3 regions of the Halobacillus ihumii genome follow, and region 1 is predicted to be linked to each of the others. Evidence: riboswitches for the same ligand, from Rfam matches in the RefSeq annotation. Region 1 holds a riboswitch; each other region holds the start of a gene.

The links. Region 1 has a riboswitch for S-adenosylmethionine ahead of cobA (uroporphyrinogen-III C-methyltransferase). Riboswitches for the same ligand answer to the same signal wherever they lie in the genome.
Region 2: linked by a shared signal. The riboswitch ahead of G6R08_RS14785 (sodium:solute symporter family protein) and the one ahead of cobA (uroporphyrinogen-III C-methyltransferase) in region 1 are both predicted to bind S-adenosylmethionine.
Region 3: linked by a shared signal. The riboswitch ahead of G6R08_RS11765 (YezD family protein) and the one ahead of cobA (uroporphyrinogen-III C-methyltransferase) in region 1 are both predicted to bind S-adenosylmethionine.

Annotation. Positions count from the first base shown of each region.
Region 1 covers NZ_CACVAO010000001.1:446,536-451,274, forward strand. The annotation lists gene G6R08_RS02380 (uroporphyrinogen-III synthase) at 1-645, opposite strand, end outside; gene G6R08_RS02385 (sirohydrochlorin chelatase) at 718-1,476, opposite strand; gene cobA (uroporphyrinogen-III C-methyltransferase) at 1,495-2,271, opposite strand; SAM riboswitch class I at 2,626-2,746, opposite strand; partial or broken gene G6R08_RS02395 (IS110 family RNA-guided transposase) at 3,390-4,675, opposite strand.
Region 2 covers NZ_CACVAO010000001.1:2,978,591-2,983,329, reverse strand. The annotation lists gene G6R08_RS14785 (sodium:solute symporter family protein) at 1-1,253, opposite strand, end outside; SAM riboswitch class I at 1,475-1,583, opposite strand; SAM riboswitch class I at 1,783-1,887, shown strand; gene G6R08_RS14780 (LLM class flavin-dependent oxidoreductase) at 2,001-3,383, shown strand; gene G6R08_RS14775 (malate:quinone oxidoreductase) at 3,670-4,739, opposite strand, start outside.
Region 3 covers NZ_CACVAO010000001.1:2,352,034-2,356,772, forward strand. The annotation lists gene G6R08_RS11760 (restriction endonuclease) at 138-758, shown strand; SAM riboswitch class I at 876-981, shown strand; gene G6R08_RS11765 (YezD family protein) at 1,084-1,254, shown strand; partial or broken gene G6R08_RS22120 (transposase) at 1,315-2,192, opposite strand; gene G6R08_RS11775 (ABC transporter permease subunit) at 2,726-3,181, shown strand; gene G6R08_RS11780 (ABC transporter permease subunit) at 3,178-4,206, shown strand; gene G6R08_RS11785 (hypothetical protein) at 4,595-4,739, opposite strand, start outside.

The DNA of each region.
Region 1 (4,739 bases):
TTCACGGTTGTCATGGTGATTCGTAACTAAATTTTTAACCTGTGTTTTACTTGTAAAAACAACAGCATCCAGTGATTTAGTCTTAATAGCTTCTTTCAGATTTTCCAGCACCTGAAGGTTTGGTTCCTCATAAAAATAGGGCTGAGATAGATAAACATGACAGCCAGCCTTCTCTAATTTCTCTTTGAGCTTTGCATCATTTTGACTATAAGCTTGTAGAAAAACACGTTGATAGTTTAGATCTATTTGTTCTTCTGAAAAAGTCTTTACTAGATGTTCCATTGTTCCATCATCGGATAACATGCTGGCTTTAACGCCGTTTTTCTGACACCAATTCAATGTCTTTTTCCCACGGATTGCCACTTGCGTATTGTTTAATTTTTCAATAAAATCTCTGTAGATTTCTGATTTTACGGAAGTGTCCTCCAACGTTTGAGCGCCTATTCCCGTTGTAAAAATTGCCCAATCAAAAGATTTGGAAATAAAATCTCTAATATTATCTTGACTGATTTGTTCATTTAAAATTTGCTTTCCTTGAATCGAAAAGACTGCTGGTGTACCACCTTTTTTCTGGATCAAGCTGCTGAGTGCATTTGCACTTCGATCAGCCGCTACTCCGATGACCTTTCCTGTTAACCCATTCATAAAAATCCTTCCCTTTCGCGAGAGCTTCGTTTGGCAGTGATGATTGATACATTCAGTTCTTTGTATCCTACTTTATTTGCTCAAGCTGCTTTGATGAAAGGCTTCATAAACGCGATCAGTCAAAGCGTCCACCATTGCCCTATGGCTGCCAAGGTATTGACACAGCAATACCTGTTGTCGATCTGTCTGCTCCATCTCATTAATTTTTTCTTGCATGGAATGCATAAGCACTCCCGTAAACCAAAGATAAGGAACAACGAAAGTTTGGGACCATCCTATTCTTAACGATGTTTGCAGTCCTTCTTCAAATGATGGTGAACAGGCAGCTAAATAACTGACTGAAACATGAGCTACATTCATTTTCCTCTTTAATTTCCAAGCGATTTCTTCGATCGAATCTTTCGTCTCCTGATGAGGACTTCCTCTTCCAACCAACAGGATATTAGCATCAACATGAGGAACCACCTGTGTTTCGCGTATTCGCTGAACCAGTACATCTATCACTCGATCCTGAACTCCTATCGTTTTACCGTACACAAACTCAACGTGGGGATAACGAAGTTTCGCTTGATCAATCTTTTTCGGTATATCCTTGTAGTAATGGCCAGCACTCAACAATAAGACAGGGATAACAACAATCTTCGTGGCACCAAGTTTGATGAGGTTCTTAATTCCTTGAACCATATCGGGTTCTGCAAGTTCTAAGAAGCATGTTTCCTGAAGAGGTACATCATCTATCATCCTGTTTTGAACGGCTTCGATAAAGGAAACAGCTTCTTTACGTGCCTTCTCGACTCGGCTCCCATGACTTACATATAAAACAGCTTCCATGCAAATGGCTCCTTCCTTTTATCCCACAATTGAGGGAATAGGTAGTTCCGCCTCATCATTTAGCTGTTCAAACCATTGCAGCTGATCTCGAAGCTTCACGACCTCTCCCACAATAATCATCGAAGGATTCATGAGTTCACTAGCTCTTCCCACAATATTCTTAAGGCTGCCTGTAACAGTGCGCTGATGTTCCGTAGTACCCCACTCCACCAAAGCTATCGGTGTTTCAGGAGCACGACCATGACGAATTAGCCTTTCACAAATTTCGGGCAGCTTTTTGACACCCATAAAAATACACAAAGTGTCCATACTTTTCACAACGTGCTCCCAATATTCTTCCTGATCACAGCCTAGTTTGCTCACCCCTGACAGAAAGGCTACGGACGAGCTATAATTACGATGGGTAACTGGAATACCTGCATAAGCCGGTGCCGCTACCCCGGAGGAAATTCCAGGAACGATTTCATAAGGAATCCTATTTTTTGCTAGCACTTCCGCTTCCTCTCCACCTCTTCCAAAAACAAATGGATCTCCGCCCTTTAAACGCGTCACTGATTTACCCTGTTGAGCATAGCTACAAAGAAGTTCGTTAATGGCAGCTTGGTCTAACGAATGATGATCAGGACGTTTACCGCAGTAAATCAGTTGGGCTTCATCCCTCGCTTCATCCAGTAAGTCCGGGTTACTCAACCGGTCATATAAAATGACATCTGCTTGTTGAATGCTCTTCAAGCCTTTCACTGTAATTAATTCAGGATCACCCGGCCCAGCACCAACGATATAAACTTTATTCATGAGTCCCACCTCTTTCCTTGTTCGAGTTTCAGCCACATTCTAACTGACTGACGGTCATATCTCTTAAAATGTAACTCGATATTCCTGTAACGAACAGCCGTCAGGTTTGGCTTTATAACAATAGAATTCATATTCAGTCAAACTGGGTATCTTGAGCATTTAATTCATGGTAATCCCAGGTAATTAGTTGGATATGATCCCGCACCTCTTCTCATAGCCTTGGATTCGCTCCCCTGGATTTCAACTCTTTCCTTTTACACCCCACCTAACTTTTAGCTTTTTCACACTAAAAAACCTCTCTTCTTTATCAACAATAAGAAGAGAGGCTTTAACACATACATTTAACTACCCATCTTCTTATCTTTCAAATGCATAAAAAGCACCTGCTGGAATTGGCACAGTTTTCTGATGATAAATCACCAGATCCGTTGCCGAGGCTTCAAAGGGCCAGTCCCTCCACCTCTCACGATAAGAATGTGAAAATTTGTTATTGAATTATTGGTATATATACTATCCACGTTTTGAAAAAATGTCAATAGACTATGGGAAAATTAATAACATTTATTATTTTCTGTTCTAAAGAACTGGATCTTCCAATATGCCACTTCCACCCTAATATCAACTGTTGAGTTAACGTCATCCTAAACGTTAGTGAAAGAATCAGCGATAGATAAACTAACTGGATAATCGAGACTAAAGATAAAATAAAAAGCTTAACCTCCCTCTATAATTTAAAGTTTTTTTAGAATTACTCTGTTTTCCTTCCATTTTCTTAATACTCTATTGAATCCATAGCTAAGTTTTGTGTCAGGTTTACCCAATGTTTATTAAATTTGGTAGTGAGGATTGCGTTTGAATAGACTGGGGCGATTACTTTCCAGTAATTAGGTTATTACTTATAATCGCACTTTAGATCTCCACGTTAGACATGGTGGTGGACCCTCCGATTTCTCTCGGCGTCATCGCGCGCAAATTCCTTCGTTTGACCTGACCATGTGTGGATGCCGGAAATGCTCCTTAAGTGGGTCTAAGCCCTTATGGTTAAAATAACGACCGGCTTCTCCGTGCTTCAATTGTGAAATCATTAAGAAAAAGACAAAAACTAAAGTTCTTCCGACTTAAGCGACTTCCTGTACACTTGGTAACTGAGGAATATCTCGAATCATGCGTTCTTCACTAAAAGAACACTTTCGTGTTCCAATCACAAAGAATATCTTGATGAGCTTACGACTTAGGGCAATAAACGACTGTTTTCCTGTCAGTGGGTTCTTGGAACGATTCTTATAATATGTATGTAAGGTTTTGAATCCTTCGTTATGAAAAGACAACGGTCGAGCGACTTGATACAAAATGGACCGTAACCTTCTACGTCCCCGTTTCGTAATGGTCGTCTTCCCTTTAAACAGACCGGATTGATTCATTTTTAAATTGAGTCCCGCTAATTTGATAATTTGGCGTGGATCTCTGTAGTTAGAAAGATCACCAACTTCAGCGAAAAAACCGGCTACTGTCATGGCACTAATGCCTTTCATCGCGATCATACGATCAGATCCAGGCACGTGAAGAACCAGGTTTTCAAGTTGAGTTTCAATAGCTTCGAGGCGTTCTTTTAACGCTTGATATTGATCGACGAGATAACGAAATTCTTGACGGGCCATGCGTAGCCCCACGGTCAAGCCTACACTGGATGAAGCACTTGCTTCAGCTGACGCATGCGCTTTAATCCAATCGCTCGTTTAGCTGACTTTTTGACTTTCCTAAGAAGTTATTCTTCCGTTTTTTGATCAATATCCTCAGGAAGATAGCCATGTTCCAAGAGGTGTAACGCAGCCTTCCCAGTCCAGTCCTTAAATACCGTTATGAATTCCGGAAAATATCGATCCAGCGTATTATGCATCTGAGCTTTGATCGAAGAAAGATCCTCTTGGATCATGTCATAAAGTTTGATTCCTTCCCGTAACTCGGCGTACACATCCTCCGGTAAAATCGGTGCGTGATACCGACCATTACGCACGACCTGAGCGATGACTTTCGCATCCTTTGTATCATTCTTGGTGGGGGAATCATCATCGAGTTCTTTGGAGCGTTTTACCTTCATCGGATTGACGACAACGGGTTTCTCACCCTGAGCTTTTAAGTAGTAGGCTAAGTTAAGCCAATAATGACCTGTAGGTTCCATCCCGATCAGAAGTTTAGGGCGTCCGGTTTCTTCAGCTAAACCTGCCGTCCACTTCAGTAAATCATTGAATCCTTGCATCGTATTGGAGAAGATGAGTCGTTTGGATAAGTCTCTTCCTCGATCATCAATTGCGCGAGCGACGTGTTTGTGCTTCGCCACATCGACATCGATAATTAACGTCTGTTCATTGATTTGCGCAAGGCGCTCATTTTGTGTAAAATCCATAGTAGAAGTCTCCTTTTGGTACTTAATTCGAGGTCATGCATGACACTCTCTATCGTACCAAGGG
Region 2 (4,739 bases), 2.5 Mb from region 1:
CTAATAATCGCTGAGAAACTGAACTGTATCAGAATCGCAAGCGAATCCGGCCGATCGAGCGAGAGGTAAAAGGTGACCAATCCAACGAACACGAGCGAGCCTTTTGCCACTTTGACAGAACGCAAATCGAGCGCATGTTGAGATAGCTTTGTTTTTGACAAAATCGGTGCAAGCACCTTGTAAAGATCGTTGCCGATGCTTGAAGTGATGCTTAAATACAAGCTGTCAGTACTCGATAAAATCGCAGAAATGATTCCAACGATAATAATCGCACCAATGATCGGCGGAAACGCTTCTAATACATAAGCCGGAATGGCCGAGTCCGCACTGCCAAGGGAGGGTGCGATCACGCGAGCCGCCAGACCACCTAAGACCATCAAAACGGTAATGAAGAACATGCCAAGCCCAGCCGACAGTGTAAACGGCCGCAGCTGCTCCTCCGTTTCCAGGGACAATACCTTATTCAGCAAATGCGGCATAACCACAAAGCTGATATGTAAAAACTGTACCGACAATATGGCCAGCACACTGTTGTACGGTCCATTTAACGGAGCGACGAGTTCTGGATCGATCGCTTTCAACTGGGAGGAAAGCTCGCCAAATAAATTCAGTCCCCCGCCAATCGTCCAGAATAATGAGGCAAAGATTAGAAGCGATGTAATCACCATCAGAGCCCCTTGAATCCCATCCGTGACGATTTGAGCAAAAGCGCCGCCAAGGCCAATATAGAGAATCGTAATTGTTACCCCGGCGAGAATCCCCCAGAAGTACGGAATGCCGAGGACCGTTTCAAAGATCGTCGCTAACCCGACATTCTGCCCGACAATGTAGTACACATTAAACAGTACTAGAAACGTAACAAGAACTTGCAAGGTTTTGCTGTTGTATCTCCTTCCGAGCCATTCAGGAAGTGTCGACACTCCGCCGAACTTCTTGCCATATCTCCAGAACTTTTTGGCAAAAAGCAACAGCGCGATCCAGCCAGCGCCAAAGCCGCCAAGTGTGTACCATAACACGGCCACACCATGCTCATAAGCAAGCCCAGGCACTCCAATAAACAAATTGGCACTGGCAAAGCTCGCGGCATAGCTTGCCCCGACCAGCCACGGGTTTACCTTTCCTCTCGCTGTAGCAAACCCGTTCATCGATTTACTAAATTTATTCCCCTTTTTCCCAATCCATGTGACAAAAATGAAATACAAGACTAGTAGACTAACAAGCGTCCAGAACAGTGGTCCCGTAATGAGCTGCATTAGTGATGTCCCCCTTTCGTAGATTTTTGGTAGCTTCGATTCCAAATTAGTAATCCAATTCCCCAGAAAGCTGCTAAGGCGATCCAATAGATGGTAAACATGTTCTTCTCTCCTTTTCACTGATCATAAAATTCATCTGTTACGCAACATCTTTTTTTCCGGGACCAAATAAAAAAGCCCCTTTCAAAAGAAAGAGGCTGAAATATGTAGACTGCTCCAACCTCTTATCTTCCAGACATCCATCTGTCTGTTGGAAGTAGCACCGTTCCCCTAATAGGGTGGTTGCCGGGCGTCATAGGGCCAAATCCCTCAGCCAACTCTTGATAAGAGTGAATTCGTTATGAAATTAGTTCAAATAATCTGATAACCAGCATCATAGCAGAGGTAAGAATTCCCTGTCAATCACTTATTTTTTAAAATTTCCATAATCCCCATGCCTGTAAGGTAAAGTACAGAATATTTCTAAAACGTTATTGACACCTTTTCCGTTATGCTGTATATTTTGTATCAACTTAATAGTTATTGATATTTCTTATCCCGAGAGGTGGAGGGACTGGCCCTTTGAAACCTCGGCAACAGACTGCATCAAGTACTGTGCCAATTCCAGCAAGCGGGAACGCTTGAAAGATAAGGAAGAGCTCTCATACATGTACGGTTATCAGCCTCTTCTTTTTCTTTTAAAAGAAGAGGCTTTTTCATGTACTTGAAGCAAATTTACATAGCGCAAGAACTTAAGGAGGAATCACAATGACGAAACAAATTATCCTAAATGCCTTTGAAATGAATAGCGCGATGCACAATTCCCACGGATTGTGGAAACATCCAAGAAGTCAGCGCCACCGCCGTTATAAAGACTTAGATTATTGGATGGACTTAGCAAAACTATTAGAAAGAGGCAAATTTGATGCCGTGTTCCTCGCCGATGTGCTGGGAATCTATGACGTGTATAAAAAAAGTAAAGATCCCTCGATCCGCGATGGGCTGCAGGTGCCGTTAAATGATCCTGCCCTCGTGATCCCGGCGATGGCCAGCGTGACGAAGCATTTGTCCTTTGCGATGACGGTCAGTACGACTTATGAAGCGCCATTTGGAAATGCCCGTCGTTTCTCTACTCTCGATCACCTGACAAAAGGGCGAGTCGCTTGGAACGTAGTGACCTCTTACCTGCCAAATGCGGCACGCAATTTTGGCTTAGAGAATATGATCAAGCACGATGAACGCTACGATATTGCCGATGAATATCTCGATGTGTCTTATAAACTCTGGGAAACGAGCTGGGAAGATGACGCGTTTGTGGAAGATGCCGAAAACAACACACTCGTTGATCCAGAAAAAGTTCATGAAATTAATCACCAAGGAAAATACTTTTCCGTAGAAGGACCGCACCTAAGTGAACCCTCCTTACAGCGGACACCTGTCATCTATCAAGCCGGCACATCCGAACGAGGACGCGAATTCGCCTCTAAGCACGCCGAGTGCATCTTTGTCGGTGGTCCGACACCCGAGCGAATTCGCTACTATGCCGATGATATTCGCAAGCGTGCGGAAAACCACGGCCGTAATCCAGACAACATTAAAATCTTCTCCTTCCTTAGTGTGATTGTTGGCGAAACGACTGAGGAAGCGGAGCAAAAGTTTGAAGAATATGCACGCCACTGGAGTCCGGACGCCGCGAAAGCCCAGTACGGAGCAAGCGGGTACGACATTGGCGAGTATGAAGAAATGGATCCCGATCTTCCTTTTGAATACACGAAGTCTACGGAAGGCGGTCACTATAAAGCGGCCACGCTAACGAAGGATGCTCCTAAAAAACTAACCGTCGGTGAAGTACTGAACCGCTTTGAATCACCAGACCGTAATAGCATTATTGTCGGAAATCCGAAAGAAGTGGCCGACGCGATTCAATTTCAGTTTGAAGAGTCAGGGGTGGATGGCTTTAACTTAAACCATTTAGTGACTCCAGGAGACCTTGAGGATTTTGTGGAGCTGGTGATACCTGAATTGCAAGATCGCGGATTGTATAAGAAGGATTATCAGGAAGGTACATTAAGGGAAAAGCTGTTTCCACATGGGGAAAGTGTACTGCCTGAGGATCATCCCGGCAGTCAATATAGATATTCGTTAACGTGATTATTTTAATGTGCCGAAGTTAATATCTCTACTGTCCCATTAGTCATATTTGCAAGAAACACTATCTGTCAATAAAAAACGGATCACAATGTCACAACAATAGGGTATAATGTAGATGCAATACTAAAGAAGACCGTGGTGCAGTCAACACCAACGGTCAGGTACAATAGCCCTTCAAAGGGGCGGCTCACATAGAGTTTTTAGAAATAACTACCCACATGCTTGCCAGGCCTATGGGTGGTTATTTTTTTCCTAAAAAAGAAGCATAAACAGCCAAAACGGCTATTTATGCTTCTTGTAAGACACGCGAATCGCTTTCCGCAGATTCATTTTTTTTTTGATCAACTAAGTTCAACGCTTCCGCTGTGGAAGTATGAATTTCTTTAATTAGTTCAGGGTTTTCCACTAGCTTCTTGCCATAAGAAGGGATCATTTCTTTAATTTTCGGCTCCCATTCTTTGATATGCTGAGGAAAGCATTTTTCCATTAATTCAAGCATGACAGAAACGGCCGTAGAAGCACCTGGAGAGGCACCGAGTAAAGCCGCGATCGAGCCGTCAGCAGAATGGACAAGTTCTGTACCAAATTGAAGGGTTCCTTTGCCGCCTTCTTTCGTATCTTTGATCACTTGCACACGTTGACCCGCTGTGACTAAATCCCAATCCTCGCTCTTGGCGGTTGGAATAAATTCACGTAACTGTTCCATACGTTTTTCTTTAGATAAAATCACTTGTTCAATCAAGTATTTCGTCAACGAAGCGTTTTTCACGCCTGCCGCGATCATCGTAAAGAGATTATCCTTACGTACGGATGTGATCAAATCAAGCAAGGACCCCGTTTTTAAAAACTTCGGTGAAAAGCCGGCAAACGGTCCGAATAGCAGCGATGTTTTGCTGTCGATATAACGTGTATCTAAGTGCGGCACAGACATTGGCGGAGCTCCCACCTTGGCTTTACCGTACACTTTAGCATGATGCTGTTCGATCACTTCCGGATTGTTACACACCATAAATTGTCCGCTAACTGGGAAGCCTCCGATATGTTTAGCTTCAGGAATGCCAGTCTTTTGCAGCAAGTGCAGGCTTCCGCCTCCACCGCCGATAAAGACGAAGTCAGACGTATGGGTCTCAAGTTTATCGTGCTCGAGGTCCTGCACCTTCACTTCCCATGCACCGTCGCTGGTCCGCTTAATATCCTTCACACTATGCTGGTAATTAACATCAATGTCCGTACTTTCCAAGGTGTCAAACATTTTACGAGTTAACACCCCAAAGTTAACATCTGTTCCCGCATCGATTTTTGTAGCTGCGATCGCTTCATTTGAGGCCCGGTCTTTCATGATCAGTGGAATCCATT
Region 3 (4,739 bases), 1.9 Mb from region 1:
GGCTGACCATTAAATTTTCAATCTTTTATCTGCAGCCTCATGACAGTTAGACAGATTTTCCCACCTACAGTGAATGAAAGAATTAGACTATGTCAACAATTAATCGTATAGCCTATTGAGACTGGAGGTTAAAACATATGGGGTTAATTGAAATAGCTGCTTTAATTGTCGCAGCCATATCGATCATTCACTTATGGATAGTACGGAAATCCCACCATCATAAAGCTTTAACGATTATTGAACAAATTGAAACGGATGAAAATTTGAAGAGGACTCTGGCGATGGGGATTTACTACAGGTTTAAGAATAAGGAAACAGTCCAAACAAAGGCAGGAGAAGTAGTGGAGGAAAACTACTCCAAACTATTTATCAAGGAAGACCCAGTTACTTTCGAACGATTTGTGGCAAATATTTTTGAAAAGAAATTCAATGGCACTGCCTGGGTCACGAATCCTTCCTGGGATTTTGGCGTTGATTTTGACCTTACCGTAAAGGATAAGAAATATTTAGCACAGGTGAAATGCTATAAGGATGACATGGGATATGAACCAATTGCATTACTTCATTCAAATATAGTGAAGGAAGGCGCAGCAGGGGGCTACGTGATTACCACTGGCTCTTTTAACAAGAATGCTGTGAATTATGCTCATTCACTAAAGGACATTGAACTTATTGATGGATTGGAGCTTGTAGAGTACTGGCTGGAAGGCGTGAAAGAAGTGGATAAGGAGTTAATAGGCGAAATAGAGGAGGCCTAATGTACTTATTTTCTTCTGAAACATTGTGTAGGGTTTGAATAGTCGAAAATTTCACAATAAATGATTGACAATTAGTGCTAGGGAGTGTAAATTATAGGATAATTAAATAATATATATTTCTTATCCAGAGAGGTGGAGGGACTGGCCCTTCGAAGCCTCGGCAGCAGACTGCAATAGTACTGTGCCAATTCCAGCAAGCCGTAAAGGTTTGAAAAGATAAGAAGGGTGAAGTAACCGGATGCTTAAACCTCTTCTTATTTTGTGAGAAGAGGTTTTTTATGTGGGATTGCATGGGCACAGGGAGAAACAATAGAGGAGGGCTTGTATGGCAGACATTGATGAAAGAAAAATTAAGGATATCATCTCGAAGCTGGAAGGATTGGAGTTTGGTTCATTAGTGGTCACGGTGCACAATGGGGAAGTTACTCAAATCGATACCACTGAGAAGCAACGTTATACATCAAGCGACAATGGTTCCAAGAAAATAAATACATAGTAGGGGGTACTCCGAGATACGTGTAAAATTAGGACATAGGATGGGATATAATCCCATCCATTAATCTAATACCAACCGTCCATCTACTGGATGAGGCGCTATCTCTAAGTTAATCGTGTATTCTCCGAACCTTTTAATGTGACTCATTAAGTAAGGGCTTAGATGTCTGATGTCCTCAGTGTGTACCTCATAACCCTCCTTCGAAAGGAACGTAAAACTTTCGTAAGATCTACAACATTGTGAAAGATTAAGGCATTGGATACTAGTTCATTGTACTTCATGATCTTTTCTTGCTGTTTCGGATCGTTTGTAGCGATAATCCCTTGACCGCCGGAGGAAAGCCACTGCGAAAAGTCATGAAAAGCTTCGACTTTGTTCGTTTCGGCTGTAATTTGCTTTCTTACATCCATATCAGATATGTAGAATAATAAGAAAACTGTACGAACCACACGTCCTAGTTCACGGAAGGCTTGATACAGGCGATTTTTACGACTATAATTACTAAGCTTCCGGAGAAGAAGAGGCGACTACATTTTCCCGGATTGAATGGAAAGCACGACCCGCATCAGATCTTGCCAATGCGTTTCGATTAAGGACCAATCAATGGCATCGCTAAATAACGCATTGATATGCTGGTACACTGTATCTTTCGTAGGGCGATAAAATTTTAAAGCCTTGATATTCCGAATGCGGGGCATGAGTTTGATGCCTAATAAATAGCTGAGCGCAAATACCGGGGTGGATTGCCCCTGCGTATCAGCAAACAACGTATCCGGTTGAACATCGGACTCGTTCTTTAAAAGGCCTTCAATAATATAGACGGCCTCCCATACCCCACAAGGAATGAAGTGGCTAAATAAGGAGATATAGTTGTCCGAAATATGGTGGTAAGCAATGCCTCCGTATCCTCCATAGCGAATATGATTTTCGGCAAGCAAAATCTAATGGAAAAATCATTATTCTATCAACACATGATCCACAAATACGTGAATATGCTAATAAAAAATTATCTTTAAATCAATAATGGATACAATTACTTGTTAAGTTGGTGAATCATTTTGGAATGGAAAACTTATTTATTTAGTGAAGTTTTGAAACCTTTCTTTCTAATAGTAGGCATTATCCTAATCAGTATTTCCCCTTTATTTATGACGGTTGAGGGTTTTGTTTGGCCTGGATTCGAAACGATTGGTAGCGTCTTTGGCCAAATGATGCGTCCGGAGTCGCTAGTCTATATAAACCCAACCTCAGAGGTAGAAAGAAGTCTATTCCCCATTATATTTAAGGCCTTTGCAAGTTCCTTGAGAGTATTAGGTCTAGCGCTTATTGTTTCCTTCTTTATTGCTCTTCTTGGAACCATTATTTTATGGCGTGCTCCTAAGAGGGTTTATAAAGTTTGCTTATCATCATCTTCTTTCCTGCAAAGTATTCCAGATGTTGTTTTCGTCGTTGCCTCTCAAATGTTTCTCGTATGGTTATATTTTCAGACGGGGACGACCTTTATATTGCAGGAGCCGGCGAAGAAGAAGCTATTTTAGCACCTGCATTGGTTTTAGCTATCCTTCCAACGATGTATTTTCTCCAATCCATGTTGGAACTTGTAGAGGAGGAGAGGAGAGAGCCTTACTATGACCTTGCTACAAGCAAAGGATTAACCAAATCATTTATTTTGCTTAGACATATTTTGCGGAACATGTTCGTCCGGCTTGCCTACCAAGCGAAATTCCTAATTAGCATAATGATAAGTAATTTACTCATCGTTGAATACCTTTTTGAGAATTTTGGAATGACTTCCTTTTTGCTTACTTATTCTCAACCACCCGTATTTTTTGTGACTGCTTTATTGTTCTTCGGTCCTATCTATTTATTTTTAAAAGTGATTGAACTGTCTTTATACTTCTTCACAAGACAGGAGGTCTCTTTATGATTAAAAAATTGTGTAAGCAGCCTTTTTTCCTTTTGGGGATTGGTTTTTTATTGCTCATGTTAGCTGGAAGTTTTGTGCACGCAATATTCTTTGACTCCTATGTCCTCAAAACTCCATTTTTATATAATGATGAGAATAAGATAGTAGGGCCACCATTTGCTCCTTTTGACCACTCCATATTAGGCACAGATATGAATGGTAATCACTTGGTTTATTACATGTTACAGGGAGCAAAGTTTACAATCTTAGGAGCCTTGTCTATAGGCCTCATTAGTTTTTCTCTTGCCTTTCTAATTGGGATCCCTCTTGGATTCAGGTATAAAGGGAAGTCTAAAATTGTAGAAAATACCATTTCCGTTTTATATTTCATTCCTGCTTCCATGATTGCCTACAATTTTCTTCGACCTTTATTATGGGAACCTATGTCTGGATTTCCAACAAGCCTTGCTTTTCGACTAGGCGTAGAAGTGTTGGTTTTAAGTATTCTATTGGTGCCTCCTGCAGCTATACTCATAGCGAATGAGACGAGTGTTATCTTAAAGAGGGAATATGTCACAACAAGTAAAGTATTAGGGGCAAGACCATACCATCTATATCGTCGTCATCTTATCCCCCATATCAAAGGGAACCTCGTTACAATATTTATGAGACAGACCATCCAAGCTATCCTTGTTATGAGCCACCTAAGTGTATTTGAACTCTTTTTTGGTGGAACTAATGTAGAGTACGGAATAGGGGCTGGTCCACCAACTCCTATCACCTATGAATGGGCATCCATGGTAGGCATGTACTATGATACATTGCAAACAAATGTTCAATGGTTAGTAGGAGTGCCATTGATTTTTCTAGTGTTATTTATTATTGCCTTGATGGGTATGATTCGTGGTGTTAAGAATGTTATGAAGCTAGATGACCGAACCGTTTTCTTAAAGGAAAGAAGAAAGGTTAAAAGAACTGAAAGTGAAAGGAATTCAGCAAATTTAGGATCCACACATTTTACAATGGTTAAAGATTCATCTAGGTAAAGACCTTTTAGTTAAAGTATGAGTTTGTTTGGAATGAGCTCAATATGTAACTACGGCCATTTAACATTTATCTAAAATAGCCGACTCTTCTTAACGTCGTAGGAAGGGTGCAGTACATAAGCTCACACGCGACAAGCGAAACTATGAAGTGCTATACATACGGATTACCAAACGGACACCAAAACTCGGTATACCGAGGATATTTGCTAAGCAGTTTTCTCTCGATCAAACAAGGGGGAAAACTGCTGCCAGCTGTTTCCAATCCTGGTATCCGAGTTTGCCAGACCGTTAGGTCAAAAGCAAGTAAAAAGAGAGAAAAAGAAATAAGGGTTACCATTAAGGCAACCCTTGAGGCTATAACTATTCTAGCTTGTATCAAAATAAACAATTAATCATATGTCTTTCCGGTAACATATTCTGCCTGTCCATCACTATAAAATTGAACTTTAAATTGAAATTCAGCCTTATTATTTGAACCGTCTACCCATTCTCCTATATCACGAAATTCAAAACATGCTACTCCATTGGGACCG